Regions from separate parts of the Franconibacter daqui genome, predicted to be linked through region 2. Evidence: predicted binding sites of a transcription regulator. Region 2 holds the regulator's gene; each other region holds the start of a gene.
What was found. Region 2 encodes PurR, which represses purine synthesis genes. Its sites were predicted from a motif close to CANGCAAACGTTTGCNTG; they were not measured.
Positions count from the first base shown of each region.

Region 1: raiA (ribosome-associated translation inhibitor RaiA) is a predicted target of PurR. The motif match lies at 4,512-4,529, and genes of this name have one in related genera.
Region 3: IEX01_RS14180 (nucleobase:cation symporter-2 family protein) is a predicted target of PurR. The motif match lies at 2,446-2,463, and genes of this name have one in related genera.
Region 4: guaD (guanine deaminase) is a predicted target of PurR. The motif match lies at 5,783-5,800, and genes of this name have one in related genera.

Region 1 covers NZ_BMKJ01000002.1:637,474-644,665, forward strand. The annotation lists gene aroF (3-deoxy-7-phosphoheptulonate synthase AroF) at 1-408, shown strand, start outside; gene tyrA (bifunctional chorismate mutase/prephenate dehydrogenase) at 419-1,540, shown strand; gene IEX01_RS12290 (SMP-30/gluconolactonase/LRE family protein) at 1,617-2,504, shown strand; gene pheA (bifunctional chorismate mutase/prephenate dehydratase) at 2,520-3,680, opposite strand; Phe leader region at 3,701-3,826, opposite strand; gene pheL (pheA operon leader peptide PheL) at 3,778-3,825, opposite strand; gene raiA (ribosome-associated translation inhibitor RaiA) at 3,924-4,262, opposite strand; gene IEX01_RS12310 (lysozyme inhibitor LprI family protein) at 4,617-5,828, shown strand; gene bamD (outer membrane protein assembly factor BamD) at 5,887-6,624, opposite strand; gene rluD (23S rRNA pseudouridine(1911/1915/1917) synthase RluD) at 6,751-7,192, shown strand, end outside.
Region 2 covers NZ_BMKJ01000001.1:1,096,311-1,103,502, reverse strand. The annotation lists gene IEX01_RS05280 (alkene reductase) at 1-435, shown strand, start outside; gene gloA (lactoylglutathione lyase) at 529-936, shown strand; gene rnt (ribonuclease T) at 1,033-1,683, shown strand; gene grxD (monothiol glutaredoxin 4) at 1,724-2,071, opposite strand; gene IEX01_RS05260 (C40 family peptidase) at 2,415-3,242, shown strand; gene IEX01_RS05255 (MFS transporter) at 3,286-4,452, opposite strand; gene cydH (cytochrome bd-I oxidase subunit CydH) at 4,714-4,803, opposite strand; gene purR (HTH-type transcriptional repressor PurR) at 5,098-6,123, shown strand; gene punR (DNA-binding transcriptional activator PunR) at 6,140-7,051, opposite strand; gene punC (purine nucleoside transporter PunC) at 7,160-7,192, shown strand, end outside.
Region 3 covers NZ_BMKJ01000004.1:33,203-40,394, forward strand. The annotation lists gene IEX01_RS14175 (AsmA family protein) at 1-882, opposite strand, end outside; gene IEX01_RS14180 (nucleobase:cation symporter-2 family protein) at 1,003-2,394, opposite strand; gene IEX01_RS14185 (fimbrial protein) at 2,697-3,224, opposite strand; gene IEX01_RS14190 (fimbrial protein) at 3,291-3,866, opposite strand; gene IEX01_RS14195 (fimbrial protein) at 3,920-4,459, opposite strand; gene IEX01_RS14200 (fimbrial protein) at 4,519-5,040, opposite strand; gene IEX01_RS14205 (fimbrial protein) at 5,102-5,641, opposite strand; gene IEX01_RS14210 (fimbrial protein) at 5,749-6,552, opposite strand; gene IEX01_RS14215 (fimbria/pilus outer membrane usher protein) at 6,732-7,192, opposite strand, start outside.
Region 4 covers NZ_BMKJ01000001.1:1,305,501-1,312,692, reverse strand. The annotation lists gene xdhC (xanthine dehydrogenase accessory protein XdhC) at 1-516, opposite strand, end outside; gene xdhB (xanthine dehydrogenase molybdopterin binding subunit) at 506-2,869, opposite strand; gene xdhA (xanthine dehydrogenase small subunit) at 2,859-4,292, opposite strand; gene guaD (guanine deaminase) at 4,289-5,620, opposite strand; gene ydfG (bifunctional NADP-dependent 3-hydroxy acid dehydrogenase/3-hydroxypropionate dehydrogenase YdfG) at 5,978-6,727, shown strand; gene IEX01_RS06240 (GntR family transcriptional regulator) at 6,823-7,192, shown strand, end outside.

The sequences.
Region 1 (7,192 bases), on a different contig from region 2:
CTGCAAACCCAGGGTAACCCGGACGGTCATGTGATTCTGCGCGGCGGCAAAGCGCCTAACTACAGCCCGGCGGATGTCGCTCAGTGCGAAAAAGAGATGGAGCAGGCGGGACTGCGTCCGGCGCTGATGATAGATTGCAGTCATGGCAACTCCAATAAAGACTATCGTCGCCAGCCAGGCGTGGCGGAATCCGCCGTGGCGCAGATTAAAGACGGCAACCGCTCTATTATCGGCCTGATGATTGAAAGTCATCTGCATGAAGGCAATCAGTCTTCTGAGCAGCCGCGCAGCGAGATGAAATACGGCGTATCGGTAACGGATGCCTGTATCAGTTGGGAAACCACCGAAGCGCTGCTGCGCGAAATTCATCAGGATCTGGACGGCTCGCTGGCGGCGCGTCTCGTATAAGAGGTTAGTTATGGTGGCTGAATTGACCGCCCTGCGCGATCAAATTGATGAAGTGGACAAGGCGCTGCTGGGGTTACTGGCGCGCCGGCTGGAACTGGTAGCGGAAGTCGGCGAAGTGAAAAGCCGTTATGGGCTGCCGATTTATGTGCCGGAGCGCGAGGCCTCTATGCTCGCCTCGCGTCGTCATGAAGCGGAAGCCCTCGGCGTACCGCCTGACCTTATTGAAGATGTGCTCAGGCGCGTAATGCGCGAGTCATACTCCAGCGAAAATGATAAAGGTTTTAAAACTCTCTGTCCGACATTGCGCCCGGTGGTAATCGTTGGCGGCGGCGGCCAGATGGGGCGTCTGTTTGAAAAGATGCTGACGCTTTCAGGTTATGAAGTACGCATTCTGGAGCAAGAAGACTGGCCGCGCGCCGAAGCGTTGCTGGCGGATGCCGGCATGGTTATCGTCAGCGTGCCGATTCATGTAACGGAACAGGTTATCGCTAAGCTGCCTGCGCTGCCGGAAGACTGTATTCTGGTCGACCTTGCATCGGTGAAAAATGGCCCGCTGCAGGCGATGCTCGCTTCCCACCAGGGACCGGTGCTCGGCTTGCATCCGATGTTTGGCCCGGACAGCGGCAGCCTCGCTAAACAGGTCGTGGTTTACTGCGATGGCCGTCAGCCGGAAGCGTACCAGTGGTTCCTTGAGCAAATTCAGGTCTGGGGGGCGCGGCTGCATCGCATCAGCGCCGTTGAACATGATCAGAACATGGCGTTCATTCAGGCGCTTCGTCATTTCGCTACGTTTGCTTACGGCCTGCATCTGGCGGAAGAAAATGTACAACTGGAACAATTGCTGTCGCTCTCTTCGCCTATTTACCGGCTGGAGCTGGCGATGGTGGGTCGACTGTTTGCGCAGGATCCGCAGCTATACGCCGATATTATTATGTCGTCGCCCACTAATCTCGCGCTTATCAAGCGTTACTATCAGCGTTTTGGCGAAGCCATCGGCCTGCTAGAACAGGGCGACAAACAGGCCTTTATCGATAGCTTCCGTAAAGTTGAGCACTGGTTCGGTGATTACGCGAAGCGGTTCCAGAGTGAAAGCCGCACGCTGTTGCGCCAGGCCAACGACAGCCGCCAGTAAGCCAAAAGCGACTTATACTCAAAAGCCAGTGAGAAAACTCACTGGCTTTTTTCATGGCGACAAAAGGATGGCTGACATGACAGAACCGAAACCGTTATTTGACTACACCGGCGAGCTGCCGGAGGGTCCAACCTGGGATGCGGAAGAACAGGCGCTTTACTGGACCGATATCAATGCGAAAGAGATCCATCGCTATCATCTGCAAAGCGCAGAGCACCGTGTCTGGAAGTTTCCTGAAGAGGTGGGCTGTTTTGCGCTGCGTGAAAAGGGCGGCTTTATTGTCGCGCTGCGCAACGCCATCTGGCTTACCGATGAACATGGCGCGCTGACCCATAAAGTCTGTGACAACCCCAGCAACCCGGCGCTGGCGCGCTTTAACGACGGCGGTACCGACCGCGCAGGGCGTTTCTACGCGGGCACTTTCTGGGCCCCGGGCGATTATAACGGCGCGCTGCTGGTGCGGGTGGATCACAATCTTAAGCCCCGTGTCATTCATAGCGACATTCTGGGAGCGAATGGCCTGGCCTTCACGGAAGAGGGAGACTGGATGTATACCTCGGATACGCCAAACGCAGTCATTTATCGCACACCGCTGGATGAGCAGGGCGAGCCGGGCAAGCGCGAAATATTTAAGCGCTTTGCTGAAGGAGAAGGGGGCCCCGACGGCGCCGCAATAGATAAAGAGGGGTGCTACTGGACAGCGCTTTATGACGGCTGGCGTATCGCCCGCTTTTCACCACAGGGTGAACAACTGGCGGAATATCGGCTGCCGGTGCGCTGCCCGACAATGGTCTGCTTTGGCGGCCCGGACATGAAAACGCTGTTTATCACCACTTCCCGTGAAAACATGGAGCCGCAGGAGCTGGCGGAGCGTCCGCTTTCTGGCGCTATTTTTACGCTTGAGGTCGAGGTGGCAGGCATTGAGAAGCCGAAGTTTAAAGAAACGGCTTCTCAAGCGATATAACCGTCGCCAGGCCTGTCAGGCCGGGTCGACTGGCACCACGTTCTCGCTCGGATAACAGCCGAGCACCTTCATGGAGCGGGTGATTTCCGCCAGTTCGCGGAGCGCCTGCTGCATGGCGGCTTCTTTCACGTTGGCCTGAATGTCCAGGTAGAACATCTCTTCCCATGGATTACCGTGGATCGGGCGCGACTCCAGACGCGTCATAATCAGGTTATGGTTGCGCAGCACCAGCAACGCTTCAACCAGCGCGCCCGCCTGTTGACCTGTCGCCATCAGCAGGGTCGTTTTCGCCGGAACCTGTTCCGAGACGTTGATCGCCTTGCGGGCCAGTATCACAAAGCGGGTGATATTCTGCGTCTGGTTTGCGAGGTTGCGCTCCAGTACCTGTAAACCGTATAGCGCGCCGCCTGCTTCGCTGCCCAGCGCTGCAACGCGAGGCGACTTAGCTTGTGCGACTTTTTCCATCGCCGCCGCGGTACTTTCGCAATATTCAATTTTCCAGTGCGGATAGCGGTTAATAAACTGGCTGCACTGCTGGAACGGTTGCGGATGGCTGTAAACCGTGTCGATTTGCGCAAGGTCCGTTGAGGTTGCGACCAGCACGCAATGGTCGACCGGTACCGTCATCTCGCCAACAATAGAGAGGGTGGTGTGCTGGAGCAAATCGTAAACATCATTAATGGCCCCCGAGCTGGTGTTCTCCAGCGGCACGACGGCGTAGTCTGCCTGGCCTGTTTCCACCTGATTGAAAATATCCTGGAATTTGGCGCAGCCGCTTTCGATGAAGTGATCGAAATGGCGGGCGGCGTACTGCCTCGCAGCAAGGTGAGAATAGGAGCCTTTCGGGCCGAGAAACGCGATGCGGGCGGAGTGCGGATTGGTGTTGTTAAGATGTTGTTGCAACAGCGCTTGTTGGGTAAGAACGGAGTCTTCAATAATCAACTGGAAAAGCCGGGTGATGTAATGCGCATTAAGGTGGTGCGGTTTGCCCAGCGCGATAAGCCGCTCCAGCAAATCGCGCTCGCGATCGATATCACGTACCGGACGGTGGGTGGCAAGTTTCGCTTTACCCACTTCCACTGCCAATTCGCGACGCTGAGCCAGTAGCGCCAGCAGTTGTTCATCCAGAGCGCTTATCTTATCGCGCAGGGCTAATAACGGGTTTTCCGCAGTCATAACGCACCTTTTCGTTATCCATAAAAAAGGCCTCCCGTTTTGGGAGGCCTGTCAGTTCGTCTTCGCTTGTTTTCTTACACGACGAAACGCCTCCCATTCAGGGGAAGGTAAAAAAGAAAGCGAAGAAGAACGGTAGAAGTTTCATCAAAGATTCCTGTGTAGGGCTACAGGTAAAGTACCTGCACCGTTTTTGTTCTGTCAATAAAAAACGCGCCCTGAGGCGCGTTACTGGAGCGGTTGAGTTTACTCTTCTTCTGCTTCAACGAAGCTTGCATCTTTCACTGAGGTGGTGGCGCGACGCGCTTCTCCTTTGTGCTGCACTTTATTTAGCTGGCGCTCCAGCTTGTTGATGAGTTCATTAATGGCGGTATACATATCGTCATGCCTTGCGCTGGCGACAAGCTGCCCGTTAGGGGTATTGATAGTCGCATCGGCGACGAAACCCTGCGGTTCTTTTGATAAAACGATATGTGGGTTGATCAGATGCGTTTGCCATTTATCAAGTTTGGCGAGACGGTCGGTGACATGCTGGCGGATGGCCGGGGTGATATCCATTTGTTTGCTGGTAATGTTCATTGTCATAAATCTTACCTCTTGTCTTTCCGTCTTGGTAACTTCAGCATACCGCTTCGGGTGTCAATTTGTGTGATTAAGATCACTTAATTTTGTCACTTTTTGTCAATGCAGCGCTTTTGTGAGGCAGGACAGGAAGGGGGCATTTAGAACTTGTGGCCTGTGGCGAAAGCGGTCATAGTTGATGAGTTAACACTCCCGGCTTGTCTGTTCTTTTTTCATCCACTTCTTTGTATTGCCTGTTTTTTAAACATTTTTCCCGCTTACCTTTTCCTGGTGCTCCACGAAAAACGTCGATTCAGTAATAATGGCGGGGTAACGCTCGCCTGAAGCTGGCGGATATAAAACTTAAAAAGGATAACTATGAGAACGCCCTTACGACTCACAGCGATTTGTCGGCTTGCTGTCTGTTTTACGTTTGCCTGCGGTGCTATACCTGCTTTCGCCGCTTCATTCGACTGCGCAAAGGCTGGCACTGGTATCGAACATGCTATCTGCAATACCCCGGCGTTGAATGAACTTGATGGCCGGATCGATAACTATTACGTGCGCGCTATGGCTGATCTGCCGGTCGGTCAGGCTTCCGCTTTGCGTACTGAGCAGCGCGCGTGGCTTAAAAAGCGTAATGCCTGTGCAAATAATTCCGGCGACCTTAAAGCTTGCCTGGAGCCCATAATGAAAGCGCGCGCAACGGCGCTTGAAGACATTCATCATCGGGCCGCCAGCGATTTTGATGCGGCTGTAAGTCTGATCCCTGACTCTCCCGTTAATGCTGCCGATAAATTGCGGCAATACCAGACGCCGCTCGCGTCGGCATGGTTGGTTTACCTGAACCATTTTGTTCCGACAAGCGGCGTGACGGCGCAGGAAGCGCATAAATATCATCAGATGGCGCTTGAAGGGTTGCGAGACGATGATTTTGCTTATTCGGTGATGAAAGACATCGACAGCGATCCTAAAGAGAGCGCGGATCGCAAGGTATTGACGCTGCTGCGTATGAATATCGAGCGTGTTGATTACCAGTACGACGATGACGACGACCGGCCTTATGTGCACTGCTTTATATTCAAGGCTCATGGCGACGTGGCTTATACCTCCTTTGGAGGGATGTATGGTTCTTCCCGCGATGGCAGCGCGCCGGTTTGTAAGCCGCAGGATGTGATTTTCGATAATCCGGCCTGGACTACGTTAGATAACGCTTTTTCAGATGTGCTGGCGAAGGTCAGCCAGGATGCCGGGACTATCCAGTACGCCAGCTATGCCGACTGGCGCATCTTTGATTTACACGTAACCGTGGCGCCGGAAGATTACCTGACGATGACGAAAAAACCGGGTAAAAACGAAAGCCCGGTGGCGGAAATCCAGAACTGGAAAGATGAAAAAATCTGGCCCAAAGCGCAGCGCGAGCGAGCGCTCGCAGCGATTGAGCCTGCCCGTAAGGCTACCGCTGAATGGCTACAGAACGATTTGGGTTGGACGGCTGAAAATGGACTTAAGGGCGCGGATAATATTGTAAACCAGTGGCTGGCTGACCGAATGATGTTTATTGACGGCTCAGGCTGGACTGGAGAGTAGCGCGGAGCGCCCATAAAAAAGCCAGCCCGCAGGCTGGCTTTTCCTGTGACGACAGGTTTCAGGAACCGCTGTTGTTGGCCGCAATGATCTTCGCGACTTTATCCGCCTGCGCGTTGAGCTGAAGCTCGCGGTAGGCATTTTCCATCAGCCCCAGGCCTTCACGGGTCGCCTGAGTATCCGGGTAATCACGCAGCATGCCTTCTACGCGGTTAACAACCGCCACCCAGGCGCCGCGGCGGGTATAATATTCGGCCACGGAAAGCTCATATTTCGCCAGGCGGTCTTTCAGGTAGACCAGGCGTTTGCTGGCGTCGGTAACATACTGGCTGCGAGGGTAGCCGCGCACCAGTTTTGAGAAATCGCGGAAGGCGTCGCGGGCGTGCTGCGGATCGCGGTCGCTGCGGTCAACGCCAAAGAATCCCTGCAGCGCACTGTCGTCCAGCGCCATATTAGTCAAACCGCGCATGTAAATAACATAATCAATGTTAGGATGGGTCGGATTGAGACGCATGAAACGGTCAATAGCGGCCTGCGCCAGCGGCAGATCGGCGTTTTTATAATACGCATAAATCAGATCAAGCTGCACTTGCTGGGAGTAAGGGCCGAATGGATAGCGATTATCCAGCGCTTCCAGTTGCGTTATCGCCGCTTTCCAGTTACCGTCCTGCAACTTTTGCTGAGCAGTCGCGTAGATTTCCGAAGGCGGATTATCAGGAACCTCGTCCTTAGAACTGGAGCAACCCGCCAAAGCCAGGCTCAACGTGGCGGCTGCCACCAGATATTTCATGCGCGTCATGACTATTTGACTTTCCTCAGATGTTTGCGGGAGGTTCTGTTCCAGCTCCCGATTAAGACCAGCTACAATAGCACACTATATTAAACGGCAAAGCCGTAAAACCCAACGTTAACGAAGAAGCTGTATATGGCACAACTAGTACAACTCACCGCAACGGTGTCCGAAAAACAACTCGGCCAACGCTTAGATCAGACTTTGGCTGAATTGTTCCCGGATTATTCGCGCTCACGCATAAAAGAATGGATTCTGGACCAACGCGTGCTGGTCAACGGCAAAATTTGCGATAAGCCGAAAGAGAAAGTGTTGGGTGGGGAGAGTGTCGCCATCAATGCTGAAATCGAAGAGGAAGCGCGTTTTGAGCCGCAAGATATTCCTCTGGATATCGTCTATGAAGATGAAGACATCCTGGTTATCAACAAGCCGCGCGACCTCGTCGTCCATCCGGGCGCAGGCAACCCCGATGGCACGGTGCTGAACGCATTGCTGCACTATTATCCGCCGATTGTTGATGTGCCGCGCGCAGGCATTGTCCATCGTCTGGATAAAGACACCACGGGTCTGATGGTGG
Region 2 (7,192 bases):
GTCAGCAAAGAGTGGAGCGCCGATCGCATCGGCATTCGCCTGTCGCCTGTCGGCACGTTCCAGAATGTGGATAACGGCCCGGATGAAGAAGCGGATGCGCTTTACCTGATTGAAGAACTTAACAAACGCGGCATCGCCTATCTGCACCTGTCCGAGCCGGACTGGGCGGGCGGCGCGCCTTACAGCGATGAGTTCCGCCAGAAAGTGCGCGAGCGCTTTGACGGCGCGATTATCGGCGCCGGCGCGTATACCCGTGAAAAAGCCGAAGCGCTGATCGAAAAAGGACGGATTGATGCCGTCGCTTTTGGTCGCGACTATATCGCCAACCCGGACCTGGTCGAACGCCTGCGCAAAAAAGCAGCACTCAACCCGCAGCGCCCTGAATCCTTCTACGGCGGCGGCGCGGAAGGCTACATCGATTACCCAACGCTTTAATCCCTTCATTGATAGCGGCGTTCTTTCGCCGCTATACTCATAACAGTGATTTAACAAACCACGACTTACATTTCATAGATTTAAGAGGATATTATGCGCTTACTTCACACCATGCTGCGCGTCGGCGATCTGCAACGCTCTATCGATTTCTATACCAACGTGCTGGGCATGAAGCTGCTGCGCACCAGCGAAAACCCGGAATATAAATATTCTCTGGCGTTTGTCGGTTATGGCCCGGAGAGCGAAGAAGCGGTTATCGAACTGACCTACAACTGGGGCGTGGAGAGCTATGAACTCGGCACCGCTTACGGCCACATCGCCATTAGCGTGGAAAACGCGGCGCAAGCCTGCGAGCGCATTCGCAACAACGGCGGTAACGTGACGCGTGAAGCGGGCCCGGTTAAAGGCGGTTCCACCGTTATTGCGTTTGTGGAAGATCCGGACGGCTACAAGATTGAGCTTATCGAAGAAAAAGACGCCGGTCGCGGCCTCGGCAACTGATCCTTCCCGGCGGGCCTTCGCGCCCGCCCTGCTGCATCCCGTCCCGAAATTTGCCATAATACGCGCTGCTTTAACTCCCCATTATATGAGACCCTGATGTCCGATACCCCGCAACTTGCAGGTCTGTGCGACCGTTTTCGTGGCTTTTACCCCGTCGTCATCGATGTGGAGACTGCCGGATTTAATGCCAAAACCGATGCGCTGCTGGAAATTGCCGCCGTCACCCTGAAGATGGACGAACAGGGTTGGCTCTCGCTGGATGAGACCCTTCACTTTCACGTCGAGCCCTTTGAAGGCGCTATTTTGCAGCCGGAAGCGTTGGCCTTTAACGGCATCGATCCGCACAATCCGTTGCGCGGCGCCGTAAGCGAATATGACGCGCTGCACGCTATCTTTAAAATGGTGCGCAAGGGGATGAAGGAGAGCGACTGCAACCGGGCGATTATGGTGGCGCATAACGCGACATTCGATCACAGCTTTATGATGGCGGCAGCGCAGCGCGCTTCCCTGAAGCGCAATCCTTTTCATCCGTTTGTCACTTTTGACACGGCGGCGTTAAGCGGCCTGGCTCTGGGGCAAACGGTGCTGGCGAAAGCCTGCACCGCGGCGGGCCTTCCCTTCGATGCCACCCAGGCGCACTCCGCGCTTTACGATACCGAGCAGACGGCACTGCTGTTTTGTGAAATCGTTAACCGCTGGAAGCGACTCGGCGGGTGGCCATTGCCGGCGGCGCAAGACACGCCATAAAAAAAGCGACCCGGTGGGTCGCTTTTTTATTACATCGGGCTTATTCAGCATCCGGCGTTTCAGATTTGTACTTCGCCGCGGTTTCTTTAATGAGCTGCTGCAGCTCGCCGCGCTGATACATTTCGATAACGATATCGCAACCGCCGACCAGTTCGCCATCCACCCACAGCTGCGGGAAGGTCGGCCAGTTAGCGTATTTCGGCAGCTCGGCGCGGATATCCGGGTTTTGCAGAATATCCACGTAAGCGAAGCGCTCGCCGCAGGCGGAAAGCGCCTGCACGGCCTGGGCGGAGAAGCCACAGCTTGGCAGCTTCGGCGAACCTTTCATATAAAGCAGGATGGGGTTTTGGGCGATCTGGCGCTGAATTTTTTCAAGGGTTGTGCTCATTGTCTTGCTTCCTCAAGCTTCTTAACGGCAGGAGCTTTTCATTGTAACGGCCGGGCGCAGATTTTGCGCTGACCGCCACGCCCGTAGCCGGGGTTAAACATTCATTAAGAATAACACTTTTATGTCGCCGATCGGCATACTATCTTTGCCGACAGCTCGCTTTACATACCGACAACGCGACGCGGGAAAGCGGAAAAATGCACATTTTTTTTGCGCTTGATAACGAAACGTATCGATGACGGCAAATGGCTATTAACTTTTGTCATTTTTTTAGATTAGAATCGGCTGGTTTTTAAAAAATCATACGCGGGCACGATTGCCGCCATCATCAGGGGAATGCTCAGTGGCGCGGATTAATAAAATCACCATCACGCTCTGTGCTCTATTTTTTACCAGTCTGACACTGAGTCCGTTAACGCACGCTTCAGAAAACGCGCGTCCGTCGGCTATTCAAAAGGCGCATAACGCTAAAACTAAGAAGCAAAGCAGCCAGATTAAAACCACCAGCAAGCAAAAATCCTCAGGCAAAACCTCTACTAAGCGCGTCGCCTCTTCTTCCAGCAAAAAAGCCAAAGCGTCAGCATCCGGTAAAACACTCGCCCGGCGCGGTAAAATCTCCTCTTCTGACTTAACGCTGAAAGGCAAAAAAGCGCAGACGCTGGCCTACACCGAGCAGTGCACCAAACGCAAAGGTCATAAAAAACGCTGTGTGAAAGTTAAATCGGACCAGCCGACCACCATCGCCGCAGCGCATAAGCTTCGCGTGCAGAAAGCGCAAAAAACGGCGCTGACTAAGCTAATGGGCCAGATAGGCAAGCCTTATCGCTGGGGCGGTACCTCGCCGCGCACCGGCTTTGATTGCAGCGGGCTCATCTACTACGCCTATAAGGATTTGGTGAAATTCCGCATTCCGCGCACCGCGAATGAGATGTACCACCTGCGCGACGCCGCCCCGGTTGACCGAGGCGAGCTGGAGAGCGGCGATCTGGTCTTCTTCCGCACTCAGGGGCGCGGCACCGCCGATCACGTGGGCGTTTATGTCGGCAACGGCAAGTTTATCCAGTCTCCGCGCAGCGGTCGGGATATTCAGATAACTTCACTGAGCGAAGATTACTGGCAGCGTCACTATGTTGGCGCGCGTCGGGTGATGACGCCGCGCACCATCCGCTGAATTTTAAACAAAAAAAAGGGAAGCCTGCGCTTCCCTTTTTTATTTATTCCGCCGCGAAGGCTTTTTCAGCATTGCGCCGTGAGGAAAAGAGGACCAGCAGCAGCCCCAGCGCGGCGATAATCGCCCCCATTACCGGTACAAAGCTGTAGCCAAGACCCGCCTGGATAACCGCGCCGCCTGCCGCCGCCCCCAGCGCGTTGCCGAGGTTGAACGCGCCGATGTTCACCGAAGAAGAAAGGCCCGGCGCTTCGCTCGCCACGCGCATTACGCGCATCTGCAACGGCGGCACCACGGCAAAGGTCGCCGCACCCCAGATAACCATGCTCACCGCCGCGCCCACCTCGCTGCGCGCCAGCAGCGGGATAGCGGCCATAATCACAATCAGCAGCAGCAGGAAGCCTTTAAGCGTGCCGTTGACCGAACGATCCGCCAGACGCCCGCCAAGGTAGTTGCCAATTGAGAAGCCTACGCCAATCAGCACCAGCATGCCGGTAATAAATGCAGGCGTAGCGTCAGTCACTTTATGCAGCACTGGCGCAATATAGGTATAAAGCGTAAACATCGCGCCAGCGCCGAGCACCGTCGTCAGCAACGCGCTGACCACCTGCGGGCGCATCAGCACGGCCAGTTCGCTCTTCACATCGGGGCGTTCGCCCGCGCTGCCTTTCGGCAAGGAGAAAAAGAGGCTTATCATAGAGACGACGCCCAGCCCGGCGGTCGCCAGGAATGACATGCGCCAGCCGATAACTTCGCCAAGCCAGGTCGCCGCTGGCACGCCGCCGATGTTGGCGATAGTCAGTCCCATAAACATGGTTGCTACCGCGCTCGCTTGCTTATGTTTCGGCACCACGCTTGCCGCCACGACGGACCCCAGCCCAAAGAAAGCGCCATGGTTGAGGCTGGTGAGGATGCGCGACGCCAGCAGCGTGCCGTAATCCGGCGAAATGGCCGAGAGGACGTTGCCGACGGTAAAAATCGCCATCAGGAAGATAAGCGCGTTGCGGCGCGAGCGGTGCGATAGCAGCAGCGTCATCAGCGGCGCGCCAACCATCACCCCTATCGCATAGGCGCTAATCAACATGCCAGCGGCGGGTATAGACACATCAACGCCTTTCGCGATAACCGGCAGCAACCCCATTGGCGAGAACTCGGTGGTGCCGATACCAAAAGCGCCAATCGCCAGCGCCAGTAAAGGAAAATTAACTCTCATGCAAAACTCCAGACAAAACGAGAGAGCGTCAGCGGCGGTTGCGCAACTGACAAGAACGGAATGCCAATCAGCATGTCAGATATAGCTTTGGGACAGAAGTCACAAGAATCGCAAAAGATATTTGCGATTTTGTTAAGGGTGTAGCTTTTTTGTTATTTGCTAATGATTACCCGAACGGGCAATAAAAGAAAGGACAACGTGGGGATTTATAAGGAAAAATGATGAGGAGAGGGAAAGTTAACCCCTCTCCCGACAAGCGAATCAGTGCATTACCGCCGTCAGCGCCGAAGCCACAATCAGACCCAGCACAACGACGGTGGTGACCAGCGAAAATTTCAGTTCGGTACTCATTTGTTCTCCTTTTTAACCCTACAAAAAGCGGGTGCGCTTCATTTTTACATAGTCCAACGCAAAAATCCTCTTTGATTTAGTCTGATATGCGTTTTCCCTCTTCCCCTTTTGCGCAAGATCGGCCAAAATTCTCGGCTAATTTATTATGTACCGGCCATTACCCCCCTCTCCTTCCAGCCGAACTGGCTTTTCCCGGCCTGATGCAACGTTTTCGTTGCCGCAAGGGGGTAGCGTAGGCAAACGTTTAACCAGCGTTTTTTCAGGAAGTTAGGGCATGGTCTGGAGTGACAACTAATGGCAACAATTAAAGACGTCGCGAAGCGAGCAAACGTTTCCACTACAACTGTATCACATGTAATTAACAAAACCCGTTTTGTCGCGGAAGAGACGCGCAACGCGGTATGGGCGGCAATTAAAGAACTGCACTACTCGCCGAGCGCCGTGGCGCGCAGTCTTAAGGTTAACCACACCAAATCCATCGGTCTGCTTGCGACCAGCAGCGAGGCGCCCTATTTCGCAGAGATCATCGAAGCGGTGGAAAACAGCTGTTTCGCCAAGGGTTACACGCTGATTCTTGGCAACGCTCATAACAACCTGGAAAAACAGCGCGCTTACCTGTCGATGATGGCGCAAAAACGCGTCGACGGCCTGCTGGTAATGTGCTCCGAATACCCGCAGTCGCTGCTCAGCATGCTGGAAGAGTACCGTCACATTCCTATGGTGGTGATGGACTGGGGCGAGGCAAAAGCGGATTTCACCGACTCGGTAATCGATAACGCTTTCCAGGGCGGATATATCGCCGGGCGCTATTTAATCGAACGCGGTCATCGCGAAATTGGCGTTATCCCGGGGCCGCTTGAGCGCAACACCGGCGCGGGCCGCCTGGCAGGCTTTATGAAGGCGCTGAAGGAAGCGATGATCTCAATGCCGGAAAACTGGATTGTCCAGGGCGACTTCGAGCCGGAATCGGGCTACCGCGCCATGCAGCAGATGCTTTCGCAGCCGCATCGCCCCACCGCAGTCTTTTGCGGCGGCGATATCATGGCGATGGGCGCGATTTGCGCCGCCGACGAGATGGGGCTGCGCGTACCGCACGATATTTCTATTATCGGCTATGACAACGTGCGCAACGCCCGTTATTTCAGCCCGGCGCTGACCACTATTCATCAGCCGAAAGAGACTCTCGGCCAGACGGCGTTCAACATGCTGCTGGACCGTATTGTCAACAAGCGTGAAGAGTCGCAGACCATTGAAGTCCATCCGCGTCTGATTGAGCGCCGCTCCGTGGCGGACGGTCCCTTCCGCGACTATCGCCGCTAATCCTGCCGGGGGCCGGTTAATCCGGCTCCCGCAACCACTCCCGGTTCAACGTCTCACTGTCGCCTAAATAATCCAACAGCCACTGCAACGCCGGAGAGGCGTCGTTTTGCCGCCACGTCAGGCAACAGGCGGCGTCCGGGAACGGGTTTTCCAGCATCAGCGCCCGCCACTCGCCGCGTTTAAGCCACGGGCGCGCGAAATGCGACGGCACCATGCCGACGCACAAACCCGCGCTCAGGCAATCCGCCGCTGAAGGCCAGTCCGGCACAATCACCCGACGCTGGTTATCCAGCAGCCAGGTAATGCGCTTGGGCAGCGAACGCGACGTATCCTCCAGCACCAGCGAGGGCCATTCGCGCAGCTGGTCGTCACTAAGCGGCGCGTTCTGTTGCGCAAGAGGGTGCTGGCTTGCCACCACGCAATGCCAGCTCAACATGCCCATATCCCTAAATGCATAGCGGCCGCCTACCGGAATCGCCTGCGTCGCGCCAATCGCCACCTCCACACGTTCATCCGCCAGCGCGTCCCAGACGCCATTGAAAACCTCCTGAGAAATTTTCAGTTCGACATCGTTAAAATGCCGATAGAAATCCAGCACCAGCTGGCGGGTGCGTTCGGGGCGGACAATGTTATCGACAGCGATAGAAAGCTGCCCGCGCCAGCCGTTGGCTATTTGCTGGCACTGTTGACGCGTGATCATCATTTTTTTGATAACAGAACGCCCTTCTTTTAAAAACCAGGCGCCGGCGGGCGTGAGCACTACGTCACGATGGCGACGTTCAAAGAGCGGCACCGCCAGCCATTCCTCCAGTTGTCGCACCGTATAGCTGACGGCTGAGGGTACGCGGTGCAACTCCTGGGCCGCCGCGCTGAAACTTCCGCTGCGGGCAACCGCATCAACCACTTCCAGAGAATATTCGGACCACATGTTATGCCTGCAAAATTTTTGAACGCAATCGCCAAATATTAGCGTTTCACATTGCAGGCTGCACTCTTTACACTCGCGGTCTTCGTTAAAGCGTCATAAGAGGAACCTATGCAACCCTCGAAAATTTTTCTTGTCTGGCTG
Region 3 (7,192 bases), on a different contig from region 2:
AAGCCTGCCGTCTTCGCTCTGCCAGTCGCCCTTCGCAATCGTCAGGTTGCGCACGCTAACATCAAGATCCGTCGCCGCCCAGCCGGGACCTTCCAGCCTCGCGTCGGTGATTTCAAGGCGGCCCAGCGCCAGAGAAGGGATCGTAGTGAGCGGTTTGAAAAAATCGCTCAGGCTTTTATCGCTCTGCAACCGGACATCGCTGATGCGAAGACTTTCCACCACCCAGCTGCCGTCGGCATTGCGCCGGGCGGTGCCCGTCAGCGCGCCGCGCGCCACGTCTGCGCCAATGTTGGAGAGCGTAACCTGGTCTTTATCAATCGCGCCCTGAATAAAAACGTTGCTGAACGGCACGCCGTTTAGCGTCATCGAACCTGCGCTTAACTGTATATTCGCCTGAGTGCCCAGGATCTTACCGGCTTCCGGTAGCCAGGGGCTGAGGCCGCCGTTTACGCGCTGCGCGCTCAGGTCCCATTCGGTATTAGGGCTGTTAAACGCCATCTCGCTGAGCCGTAAGTTATCGGCACGGAAAGGCAGCGGAGCGGTGGAGGGCGAAAAGTTCAGCGTGCCTTTTTGCAGCAGAATGGTGTCCACATGGGAAGGCTCCGTAAGCTGACGACTGCTGAGGCCAATATCCACCTTCTGCGCCACCAGCGTGGCGGGCTGACCATTGCGGCCAAAAGTGACGTTTTTCAGCACCAGATGCGAGGGCGAAGAGAAGCTGTGATCCATTTCATCAAAGGTGATGTGGTAGTCACTGTGGCCGTTAACCCAACTGGTTATCCATCCGGCGCCCCAACGCGTCTGCAGCAGGATATAAAACGCCAGCAGAACAATCAGAACGGCCGCCAGTAAGGTAAGAATGAGCTTTCCAAGAAATTTCATTGTCTTCCATCCTGTGAAGTTCCGGTGATGGAGTTATGCCCCATTTAGGCATATAGCTCAAGGCAGGGATTGTCAAAGAGGGTAACAGCGATGGCGGCAGGGCGCCGCCATCGGAAAGTATTACGCTTTTTCGGGCGGGAAAATCAGGTTCAGTACGATGGCGGTAATGCCGCCTGCGGCGATGCCGGAGGAGAGCAGATTTTTCACCCAGTCCGGCGCGAACTGCAGGATAAGCGGCTGCTGGGAAACGCCCAGACCCACCGCCAGAGAAAGCGCGATAATCATAATGGCGCGGCGGTTGAGCGGCTCGCGGGAGACAATACGCACGCCGGAGGCGGCGATGGTGCCAAACATTACAATCGTCGCGCCGCCCAGCACCGGTTCCGGAATATGCTGCACGAAGCCGCTGACGGCCGGGAAGAGTCCCAGCACAATCAGCATCAGCGCCACCACAAAACCCACGTAACGGCTGGCAACGCCGGTCAACTGGATGACGCCGTTGTTCTGCCCGAAGCAGGAGTTCGGGAAGGTGTTGAAGATAGCGGAAACGCAGGAGTTAAGGCCATTCGCCAGCACGCCGCCTTTCAGTCGCTTCATGTAAAGCGGGCCGGAGACCGGTTGCTCAGAGACATCAGACGTTGCAGTGATATCGCCGATGGTTTCCAGCGACGTCACCATAAAGACCAGCATCAACGGCACCAGCAGGTTCCAGTCAATGCCGAGGCCGTAGTAGAGCGGCGTGGGCACCATAATGAGCGAGTCATTCGCTGGCGCACTGCTTTGCGGCAACATGCCCATCGCCCACGCCAGCAGGTAACCCACGGCCATGGCGATAACCAGCGAGGCGACGCGCAGATAGGGGTTGCGTTGGCGGTTAAGCAGGATGATCACCGCCAGTACCGCGCCAGCTAATAATAGGTTTTTCGGCGCGCCGAAGGTGTGATCGTTCATTGCCGCGTAGCCGCCGCCGATAGAGGTCAGCCCTACCTGAATCAGCGAAAGACCGATAATCATCACCACCACGCCGGAAACCAGCGGCGTGATGATACGGCGCGCCAGGTGCAAAATACGGGAAAGCAGCATTTCCGTGCAGCTTGCCAGCATCAGCGTGCCGAACAGCGCCGCCATCATCGTCGGCACATCCGCGCCGCCGTTTTTCAGCGCCAGACCGCCCATGATAAGCGGTGAAACAAAGTTGAAGCTGGTGCCCTGAATAGAGAGCAACCCGGATCCCACCGGCCCCCAGGCTTTAATCTGGATGATAGAGGCCACGCCGGACGCAAACAGGGACATGCTAATGATGTGCTGCGTATCTTGCGCCGGTAAACCAAGCGCCTGACAAATCAACAGCGCGGGCGTAATGACCGCGACAAACATCGCCAGCAAATGCTGACAGGCGGCGAACAGCGTTTGCGGCAGGGGCGGCCTGTCTTCAAGACGGTAAATCAGTTCACTGGCACGAGCAGGCGCAACCGATTGCGCTTTTTCAGACTCTACGGTATCAACGGACATCAACGGCAATCCCACGATGGAAAAGCGGCCATTTTATCGGACTGAATGGTAAAAGCAAACGATTGCATAACGGGCGTAACTATATTTAAACGCACCAAAAAAAGGATTTTATATAACGCTTTCGCAGCCAGGAGAGGCATGACTCAATAAAAGCAGAGTCATTGCTGGAGCGCCTAAAAAGCCAGCAGGGAAGTCTGGTAAGAGGGGAAGTCGCAACGCTGCGGCTGCGGCGTAGTCATTCTTATTGTTTCCGGCTTGAATGCATAGCATCGAAAACGCCCACCTTGCGATGGGCGTGATGATTAAAGCCGTTCAATCTGCACGGTTACGGTGCTGTTAATATTACCTGCAACCGCTTCCTGATTGGTTAGCTGCACCATTTGCAAACCAAAGGTGCCTCCTTCCTGCGCAACCAGGCGACCTGTATTTAATGGCACCGGCTCATTCTGGCTATTAAAAATGCCGATTCCCACGCCTTTTGCCGCAGTTTCATCAGTCAGAGAGTTTGCCAGCACCGTGCCGTCGGCATCGTCGGCGACGCCCATGAATTTATAGGCAATTTTACCCTCATCCGCCAGTTTGTCGCATTCCGGGCCGCCATCAACGCTGGCCTGAACGGTAACGGGAGAGGTAGCATTGTCGCCTTGTTTAATGAGCGTATCTGAGTTTTCCAGCACAGATACGGAGCTCTCACTCAGCGCTACGCTACAGGTAAATTCGGCTGGTTTCAGCGTCCCTGAAATGATGATATTAGCCGACATATCTTTAGCCTGAGCTGTGCCAGCCATAAGCAGCGTTGCGCTTATCAGGCCCGACAATAATTTTTTCATATCATGATGTCCTAATTAATGAATACGTACGGTCTGGTATTAATGGATTAACCCAAACCGCGCCCTTTACAGACGTTCAATCTGCACCGTCAGGTTTGTCGAGACGTTACCCTGCGTCGACTCCTGACCTTTCAGGCTCACCAGTGAAAGATAAAGGGGGAAAGAAGCCGTTAAGTTGCTTGCCTCCCCGCTCTTATTAGCACCGGGGAAAGTAGCGACCGTCACGTTGGGCGTGATGAGTTTGTGCTCAAAGTCGGTGAGTTGAATGCCAATACCCTGTGCGGCAGTACTGCTGGTATCAGTATTCGCCAGGGTATTTCCTTCGATGCTATCCGCAGTGCCAAGGAATTTCAGGCCGATATTTTTATAGCCTTCATCGGCATCGCAGTTTTTGCCGCCCAGTTGCACATAAACATGGTCGTCTGCATTGAAGGGGTTAATATCACTACCCTGAACAGGCAAATTTTTATTTTCATGATGAAGGGTAAGCACATATTTGCTCATTAATACGGTGCAGCCGCTTGCCGCTGTTTGTAGCCGACCGTAAATCACCATCTCGTGCCCGATATCCTGCGCCTGCACCGGAACCGAACCGGCGATAAGCGTAGCGCCCAGAGCGAGTGTTAATGCCAGTTTTTTCATAAAAGTCTTCTCATTTAAAAAACCTGATAAACGTATTCAGCGGGTTTTTTATTTCAGAGGCGCACAACTTCAATGGTCAGTGCGCTATGAATATTGCCTGCTTCCGGCGTCTGGCCATTAAGCTGAACCATATGTAAGCCCAGGCTAATTGGCATCGCGCTATTTATAACTGGACGGTAAGTATTAATGTTGAGCGGACTGCCGTCAGTAGCATACAGACCAACCCCTACACCTTTAGCTGCGCCTTCGCTGCTATCCGTATTGGCAAGCACCGTTCCATTGGCATTATCAACTGTGCCTGTGAATTTAATCCCTACGCGCCCGGCTTGAATTTTATCGATGCAAACCAGGTCGCCTCCAACCGTAACGGTAAACGTACTGTTGATATGGGCCGCAGCGCCATCCTGTATGGGTAATTTATCGATTGAATCTTCAAGCGCGATGGAGGTGGTTGAAGGAAGGACCGTACAATCCCCTTCGCTTGGCGCGCTTAACACACCATTAATATCCACCACAGCGGAGCGATCTTCCGCGTGCGCTGCGCCTGCCACGAAAAAGGAAGAGAGTAATAAACCCAGTATCGCTTTTTTCATTTAAATATCCTTATAAGTATTAATTGGATAAAAGTGAATTAATCCGAAAGCGCACCGGCTTACAGACGCACCAGGTCAAGGGTCAGGGTGCCATGAACGGTTCCTTCGGTCGGCGTTTGACCATTTAACTTAACCAGTTGCAGATTAACTTCACTGATTACCCCGTTAAGAGGGATCACACCGCCGTTAATATTCAGCGGTGTTTTATTTTTATCAAAAACACCAATGCCAACGCCTTTTGCGCCATTTTCGCTTACATCATTATTGGCGATTACCGTCCCATCGGCATCATCCGCAACCGCATGTAATTGAATGGAAAGCTTTTCAGGCGCCGGGCAATAACCCCCCACATTGCCGATGGAGATAGGCAAATTTTTCGGTGCTGTCGCATTGGTCCCTTGTGGAATAAGCTGGTCAGTTTGACCACTCAAGGAGACAGACGATTCGACGTAAATATAGCAGTCAGAATTACCGTTCATAACGGTGCCGCTAATCTGCAGTGAAGCTGAATTATCTTCAGCACAGGCAGCGCTGGCGGCGAATAAAGAAGAGAGCATCAATGCCATTAATGCTTTTTTCATTTCCACTATCCTTATACAAAGCAAAAAAGCCTTCGTGACATCACGAAGGCTTTAGTTATGCTTACAGACGTTCGATCTGAACGGTCAGAGAGCCCTGAACGGCGCCTACGGTTGGTTCCTGGCCTGCCAGTTTCACCAGACCCAATTTCAGAGAATAGCCATTGGTCGTTGCAGCAACAGTATCGTTAACTTTGACAACTTCATCATCGTAATTATAAAGACCAACACCCACGCCTTTTGCTGCAACATCTGCGCTGGCAGTGTTTGCAAGGGTGTTACCGTCTACGCTATCCGCAGTGCCGAGGAATTTATAAGCCAGTTTGCCCTGGGCAAGAGAAAGCCGGCAATTGTCATCACCTTTAATATTCATGACAACAGTTTTTGAGTTAGTCAGTTTTTGACCGGATTCAACCATTGTAGAAATATCTTCATTCAGAGCGACACTGGTATCAGAAAGGTCGACAGAGCAGTATGAATCGTTAGCAGTAACGGCACCCGTTACCGACAGGGTGGCAGAAACATCATTCGGATTTGTTGTTGCCTGAGCAGCGCCAACCATGAACAGTGCGGAAACAGCCAAACCTAATACAGTCTTTTTCATAATAAATATCCTTATATTTTCCTTGAATGTGAAATAGGCGAAGCGCACTCCCCCTTTATGAAAAAGGGTAATAGCACTTCCATATTTCTTATTTGGTTGTGAATGTTTTAAAGATAATTGATGCGTAGCGTTATTTGCGCCTTTACATTTCCCTTTGTGATTTTTTCATTGGTTTTGGCATAGCGCACAGCAAGGGGCAAAGCGAACCCGTTTTGCTGTTGCGGCAATATTATTTCCATCGGTCGGCCCGGGAACAGGACGCTACTGTTATAGAGCATCTCAATCCCTACGCCGGATGCCGGGTTATCTGGCGCAACATTTTTAAATATTGACGGTATTTGGGGGTCATTCGCACCTTCAACATTAATGCTGGCTTTTTTGGTATTCAGGCATAACAAATTAACGCTCACGGGATAAGGCTTTTTAGCTTCACTGCTGGCCAGTTCCGTTGCATCTATAGGCGGCAAATCAATTTGCGGATTTGGCACCTGAATAGCGCAGTGCGCTTTCGCTGCTAATACATTTACCGCCATATTCACTACCAGCGAGTTATCATTAAGGGAAAGCAACGAAGGCAACCGCAGGTTCAGCGTCCCACTCTGCATAGCGCCCGTTTTCACAGCTTCAAAGCGAAGCGTTAAATCATCGGTAGTAATAGCGGCCTGGGATAAATCAGCAACCGGGGCGCTGAAAGGCAAAACCCATTCTTTGCGCGTGGCGCCCGGTTTGTCATAAATCACCGTCAGGCGCAGGCCCAGACCCGGTAGAGCGGTAGCGAAAGTGTTAAATCCTGTCTGTCGCGCCGTCATTCTCCCGTTCAGCACTTTCCTCACTTTCTCCAGACATGCGCTGGTAATGGGACGATGCGAGCCGGTCAATTGCGCCAGCGAAGCCTCTTTTTTATAAAGCACGGCCCCGACCGGCTCCGCCGCCACGCGAGCCGGCAACTGAACCGTAACCGGCACCGTTAAATTAAGCGGTTCGCTTCGCTTTATGTCCTGACACTCTGCCGCTATGGTCACGGCGCTGTGAAAAACCGTCGTTAAGATTGCTGCCCTGGCCAGGCGAGAAATGGTTTTCTTCATGATTATCAATGGCACTCCACAGCCAGTAAGGCGACCGGCAGTTTTGCGCCGCTTTTCGCCGGTAATTCCACAGGCGCGGAGCACTGCTGTTTATCACCCCAGGTAAAACGCACCACGCCTTTATCCGGCGCAGTGTTCAAATAGACCTGCCCCGCATCGCCGACATAATACGTTTCGTCATTACCTTCAATGCGCGCCCGGGCGCCAAAGGGCAAATAGTCGCCGTTGTGTTTAACCGTGAGCACCGCTTTACGCCCGCTTACCGCCGCAAACCGGGCCATTACAATCGCGTCTTTCGTCGGCACGACCTGGGTAGAGGTGCTGGTAAAATCGACCTCTTTACTGGCTCGTGTATCAATGCTTAACGGGTTGCGGTGATACGCGCGTAAATCCGGTACCAGCGCATAACCGCGCGAATCGGTCGCGATATTCTGTCCGCCCTCCAGCGCCACATCCGGCGTGTTGG
Region 4 (7,192 bases), 210 kb from region 2:
CATCACCACGTAATAACTGCCCGCCGCGCTTTGCGTTACCGCATCAACAGGCTCTTCCATCTGGCGCGTCGCCACGCCGGCGGGAATATGGCTGAACTGTCCTTCACGCTCGTCCACCCAGGTGATGCAAAGCGGCAAGGTGGCGAGCAGGCTCACCAGCGCCTGGCCGACGTGGCCTGCGCCAAAAACGATAACCTCGGGTTGCGGGCGCAGCAGCGGTTCGAACAGCACTGTAGTCATGCCGCCGCAACACTGCCCCGCCCGGGCGCCAAGCTGGAACGGCTCGCAGCGCGGACGCGTTTCGCGGTTCGTCAACATTTCGCGGGCAATCTGCACGCACTGGTGCTCCAGATTGCCGCCGCCGATGGTTAAAAAGCAGCCGTCGCGGGTGACGACCATTTTGGTGCCGCCGCTGCGCGGTACCGAGCCTTTCTCGTCCAGCAGCGTGAGTAAAACACACGGCTCGCGTTTTTTTCGCAGGTCGGTCAGCACCTCCAGCCAGTCGTCAAAATGCATCTGTCCCCTCCCGCTGCGCCTGCACAGCCCAGAAGACGCGCTCCGGGGTCGCCGGGGTATCCAGATGAGGGTGTATGTTGTAACTACTAACGCTTGCTATCGCGTCCTGTATCGCGCACCAGACAGAAATCCCCAGCATAAACGGCGGCTCGCCCACCGCCTTCGAGCGGTAGACCGTCTGCTGGGCGTTAGCATGGCGCGCCAGCAGTTGCACATTCAACACAGGCGGCACGTCGCTGATGGCGGGGATTTTGTAGCTCATCGGGCTGTCCGTCACCAGTCTGCCCGTATCGTCCCATACCAGCTCCTCGGTAGTGAGCCAGCCCGCGCCCTGCACAAATCCGCCCTCAATCTGGCCGATGTCGATAGCCGGGTTCAACGAGTTGCCCACATCGTGCAGGATGTCGGTGCGCAGCAGCCGGTACTCGCCGGTCAGGGTGTCGATAAGCACCTCCGAACAGGCCGCGCCCCAGGAGAAGTAATAGAACGGCTCGCCCCGCCCCGCCTGGCGGTCGTAATGAATGCCCGGCACCTTGTAAAACCCGGTGGCGGAGAGCGGCACCTGGTTGAGCCAGGCCAGGTTCGCCACTTCCGCAAAGCTGAAATAACGCCCCGCCGCGCTCACTACGCCGTTGCTGAAATGCACCTCCTGCGGCTCGCAGCTATGCAGGCGGCAGAGCATCTCCACCAGCCGGGTTTTCAGCGTCAACGCGGCTATCTCCGCCGCCTTGCCGTTGAGATCGGCGCCTGAAGAGGCCGCCGTAGGCGACGTATTGGGCACTTTGCCGGTGCTGGCGGCGGTCACCTGAATGTTTTCCAGCGGCAGTTGCAGCACATCCGCCACGACCTGCGCCACTTTGGTGTTCAGCCCCTGCCCCATTTCAGTGCCGCCGTGGTTAAGCTGTACGGTGCCGTCGGTATAGATAAGGATCAGCGCCCCGGCCTGGTTGAGAAAACTGGAGGTAAACGAGATGCCGAATTTCACTGGCGTGAGCGCCAGCCCACGCTTCAACACCGGGCTGTGAGCGTTAAACGCGGCGATGCGCTCGCGGCGCGTAACGTAATCGGCAGATTGCATAAGCTGCCCGGTGATCGTCTGCAGTAAATTTTGCCGCACCGTCTGGCCGTAGTGGGTCACGTCACGGCCCTCGCCCCCGTAATAGTTGCGCTGGCGCACCATTAACGGGTCGAGATGCAGCTTACGGGCGATGCTGTCCATAATCTGTTCAATCGCCACCATGCCCTGCGGCCCGCCGAAGCCGCGATAGGCGGTATTGGAGGCGAGGTTGGTTTTACAACGGTAGCCCGTCACTTTCGCATCGCCCAGATAGTAAGCGTTATCGGCATGAAACATGGCCCGGTCGCAAATAGAGCCGGAGAGATCGAGCGAGTAACCGCAGTTGGCGGCAAGCTCGATTTTCACGCCGTGCAGCACCCCTTCGTCAGTAAAACCGACATCGTAGCGAACAAAAAACGGGTGGCGCTTGCCGGTGATGCGCATGTCGTCACGCCGGGCGAGCCGCAGCTTTGCCGGCCTGCCGGTAAGCGCCGCCGCCAGCGCCGCGTGACAGGCGATACCCGCCGCCTGGGTCTCCTTGCCGCCGAAGCCGCCGCCCATACGGCGCATATCGACCGTTATCTTATTCATGGTAAGGCCCAGCACCGAGGCCACCAGCTTTTGTACCTCCGTCGGGTGTTGCGTGGAGGAGAAAACCTGCACGGCGCCGTCTTCGCCGGGCAGCGCCATGGCAATTTGCCCTTCCAGATAAAAATGCTCCTGGCCGCCGATATGAAACGCGCCCTGAAGGCGGTGCGGCGCACGGGCCAGCGCGCTGTCAGCGTCGCCGCGCTGCTGAACATGCGGCGCCTCTACATAGCTTTCCCGCGCCAGCGCGGTTTCAACATCCAGCACCGCCTCAAGCGGCTCGTAATCAATCACCGCGGCCTGCGCCGCCGCTCTGGCCGCCTGCGGGGTTTGCGCGGCCACCATTAACACCACCTGCCCGTGGTACTCCACTTTCTCTCTGGCGAACAGCGGGTCGCCAGGCGCCAGCGGGCCGATATCCAGCTCGCCCGGCACATCCTGCCAGCTAAACACCCGCACCACGCCCGAAACGGCGTAACAAGGCGCCGTGTCCACATGCAAAATTTTGGCGTGGGCATGCGGGCTCAGCACCGGGCACAGGTGCAGCAGACCCGGCGGCGCAAGCTTATCGTCGATATACTCCGCCTGGCCGCACACTTGTTTATCCGCGCTTTCATGCTTGCGGCTGCGCCCGACGCCGCCCGCCAGCTCGCGCCGGAACTGTTCGATAAGCGCCTGTTCCGAAAGCCGCACAGGGTTAGTAGACATAAGAGACCTCCAGCGCAGCGGGTTGCGCTTGTTGCAGGTAAAAGCGTCTGAGCAAGTTTTGGGCGACGGCCAGGCGGTAAGCGCCGCTGCCGCGAAAATCGGTTAGCGGCTGGTAATCAAGACTCAGCGCACGCCCCGCGGCGTCAAGAGATTCACGCGTGAAGGGCTGGCCGATAAGCGCCGCTTCGGCGTTCAGCGCCCGGGCGGGCACGGCGGCCATCCCGCCAAAGGCAAGCCGCGCGGCAGTAATCACGCCCTCTTCAATATGAATGTTGAACGCCGCAGAGACGGTGGAAATATCATCCTCATGCCGCTTAGAGACTTTCCAGGCGGCAAACAAAGGTGACACCGTCACTAAAGGAATGGTGATCGCTTCAATAAACTCGCCAGCCTGCAAGGCGGTTTTACGGTAACCGAGGAAGAAATCATCCAGCGGCAAACGACGCTGCGTCTCGCCGCAACGCAATATCAGAGTGGCGTCGAGCGCCAGCAGCAGCGGCGCGATGTCGCCGATGGGTGAGGCGTTCGCCAGGTTGCCGCCTGCGGTGCCCTGATTGCGCACTGGCTGAGAAGCAAAACGTTCCAGCAACTGACTAAAAGCCGGAATGATATCGCCAAGCCGTTCGCGGCAGGCGTTGAGGCTTGCCGCAGCGCCGATAACAACCCGCTCATCGTCAACATCGATGCGCCTGAGTTCCGCCACCTCGCCCAGGGAAATCATGAGCGGCAGCGTCTGGTGCTGCTGCGTAATGGCGAGCGCCAGGTCGGTGCCGCCTGCCAGCAGACGGGCCTGCGGATGGCGTTGACAGAGCGATGCCAGCTCATCCACCGTTTTGGGCGCAAGTACGCGGTTGCGCCATGCCAGTTCATCGGTGGCGTGAGACGCTAAGGCTTGTAGCCGCGCCACGGTCTGCGCCTCCTGCTGCGTAAAGATATCGGGCTCGCTGAGCGCGCAGGCGCGCTGCGCGGCTTCGATAATCGGCCGGTAGCCGGTACAGCGGCAGAGGTTGCCGCCGAGGTGCTGCTCTACGGTGCGACGGTCGCTCCCCGCCCCTGACTTTTGCAGCGCAAAGGCGGACATCACAAAGCCCGGCGTGCAGAAGCCGCACTGCGAGGCGTGATTATCGGCAAAATGCTGCTGAACCGGATGCAGCGCGCCGTTGTGCGCTAGGTCTTCTACCGTCAGCAGCTGTTTGCCGTTGAGCTGGCTTACCAGCAGCAGGCAGCTATTGGCGGTTTCATAGCGCATCCGTCCCGCTTCCACGCGCCCGAGCGCCACGGTGCACGCGCCGCAGTCGCCTGAGGCGCAGCCCTCTTTGGTGCCGCTGCGCCGGGCGGTTTCCCGCAGCCAGTTGAGCACGGTGGTATTCGGGTCAGTCTCTTCCAGCGTAACGAGCGTCTGGTTTTGCAGAAAACGGATCATGCCGCCACCTCCAGCGCGTCACGTTGCCAGACGCATTTGCCGTTCACCCAGGTGCGCCAGATGTTGCGGTCGTCGCCAAGGGTCATCAGGACGAAGAGCTTTTCGTAAATGTCGCGGCTGTTGTTAAAGCGCAGCGTTTGCAGCGGCGTGACGGCCGGGTCGAGCACCACGAAATCCGCTTCTTTGCCAGGCTGGAAATTGCCGATTTTGTCATCCAGATCCAGCGCATGCGCCCCGCCGAGAGTGGCATGATAAAACGCTTCGCTGGCGCAGAGCCGGTAGCTTTGCAGCTGCGCTACTTTGTAGGCTTCGCCAAGCGTTTGCAGCATGCTGAACGTCGTGCCTGCGCCCACATCGGTGCCGATGCCCATACGCACCCGCTTTTGCTGACAGGTCTGCAGGCGAAACAGCCCGCTGCCTAAAAAGAGATTGGAGGTGGGACAGAACGCCACCGAAGAGTCCGTGTTGCGCAGACACTCCCACTCCTGCTCCGCTAAATGAATGGCGTGGGCGAAGACGCTGCGTTTGCCGGTGAGCTGGTAATGATGGTAGACGCCAAGGTAGCTTTCATGCTCCGGCCACAGCGCCTGGACCCAGGCGACTTCGTCCAGGTTTTCGCTTAAATGGGTATGCAGCCAGGTGTCGGGATACGCTTCGCGCAACGCCTGGACCGCCGCCAGCAGCTGCGGCGACGACGTGGGCGCAAAGCGCGGCGTCAGCGCATAGCCAAGCCGTCCGTTATTGTGCCAGCGCTCGATAAGTTCACGCGTTTGCTGGTAACTCTGCTCCACGCTTTCCGTGAGATAGTCCGGCGCGTTGCGGTCCATCATCACTTTGCCGGCGATAAGGCGCATCTCAAGCCTCTGCGCGGCGCTGAACAGCGCATCTACCGATTGCGGATGCACGGTGCCAAAGACCAGCGCGGTCGTCGTGCCGTTCGCCAGCAGTTGATTCAGGAAAAAAGCGGACATCCGCGCCGCGTGATCCGGGCTGTGATACTGCCCTTCGACCGGAAACGTGTAATTCTCAAGCCATGTCAGCAGTTGCTCGCCGTAGGCGCCAATCATTTCGGTCTGCGGGTAGTGGATATGGCTGTCGACAAACCCCGGGACAATCAGCTTGCCGCGATAGTCGAGATAATCCTGCTCATGGCGCAATTGCGCGCGCCCCTCTTCCCAGGGCAACAGGCTGACGATGCGCCCTTCGTCGAGCAGCAGCAGGCCATCCTCTATATTGCGGGCGCGTTGCGCAATCGCCTCCGCCCCCTCCGCTACGGCGGTAATATCGAAAAAGTGGCCGCGAATGGCCGTGGTCCAGGGCATCGCCATAGCAATTCCTCATCGTATGCGTTTTATGTGTACGTCGCAGGTGACTTGATAAGAAAGCTTTTGCAAAGTCGATGCCAGTTTTGTTTTTTATTAATCTCCTTATATAACAGCAAGATGCGTGATTTTAAGCCTCGTTGCGCAACAAACCCCAGCAATTACAGGGTGGCAAACGGTTGCTAAAATAAGCAATCGATTTCGATTTAACATGGCGCGCTGACGCTGCACCATCGCGCTGCGCGTTAAGCGCGCATTTGCACCATCGCAAGGCAAGACGTGGGGAAACTTAAACTTCCTTGACCGACAGCGGAATGGGCGTGCTAAGGTAATACGACACAAAAAGCGTTGAGGAACAGAGAGATGATTATTCTGGTTACCGGTGCGACGGCAGGTTTTGGTGAGTGCATTACCCGTCGTTTTATTCAAAATGGTCATAAAGTCATCGCCACGGGGCGCCGCCAGGAGCGGTTAAAGGAGCTCAAAGATGAGCTTGGCGATAACCTCTTTACCGCGCAGCTCGACGTGCGCAACCGCGCCGCTATCGAAGAGATGCTGAGCAGCCTGCCGCTGGAGTGGCGCGAAATCGACGTGCTGGTTAACAACGCGGGCCTGGCGCTGGGTCTGGAACCCGCTCATAAAGCGAGCGTGGAAGACTGGGAAACCATGATCGATACCAACAACAAGGGGCTGGTCTATATGACCCGCGCGGTGCTGCCGGGCATGGTAGAGCGCAACCGCGGTCACATTATCAACCTGGGCTCAACGGCGGGCAGCTGGCCTTATGCGGGCGGGAATGTCTATGGCGCGACCAAAGCGTTTGTTCGCCAGTTCAGCCTTAACCTGCGCACCGACCTGCATGGCACGGCGGTTCGCGTGACCGATATCGAGCCGGGTCTCGTGGGCGGCACCGAGTTCTCTAACGTACGCTTTAAAGGCGACGATGATAAAGCGGGCAAAACCTATGAAAATACCAACGCCCTGACGCCGGAAGATGTAACCGAGGCGGTCTGGTGGGTCGCCACCCTGCCTGCGCACGTTAACATCAACACGCTGGAGATGATGCCGGTCAGCCAGACTTACGCCGGGCTTAGCGTTCACCGCAAAGCATAAATCGCTTTCCCTCCCCGGCCGCCCGGGCCGGGTATGGGCGGGGTAATAAAAAAATGGTAAATTGAATCGGTTACTCGCTGAAAAAGTAGAAATCGATGGCCGCTGAAACCCCGCTTAACCCCACCCAACCGGTGAACCAACAGATCTATCGCATTCTGCGTCGCGATATCGTCCACTGCCTTATTCCCCCTGGTACGCCGCTTTCGGAAAAAGAGGTTTCGGTGCGCTTTGATGTTTCGCGCCAGCCGGTGCGTGAAGCGTTCATTAAGCTTGCGGAAAACGGCCTGATTCAAATTCGCCCGCAACGCGGCAGTTTTGTGAATAAAATCTCGCTCTCCCAGGTGCGCAACGGCTGTTTTGTCCGCCAGGCGATTGAGCGCGCGGTCGTGCAGCGCGCCGCCACCATGATTACCGATGCTGACCTCTACCAGCTGGAGCAAAATCTCAACCAGCAACGCACCGCCA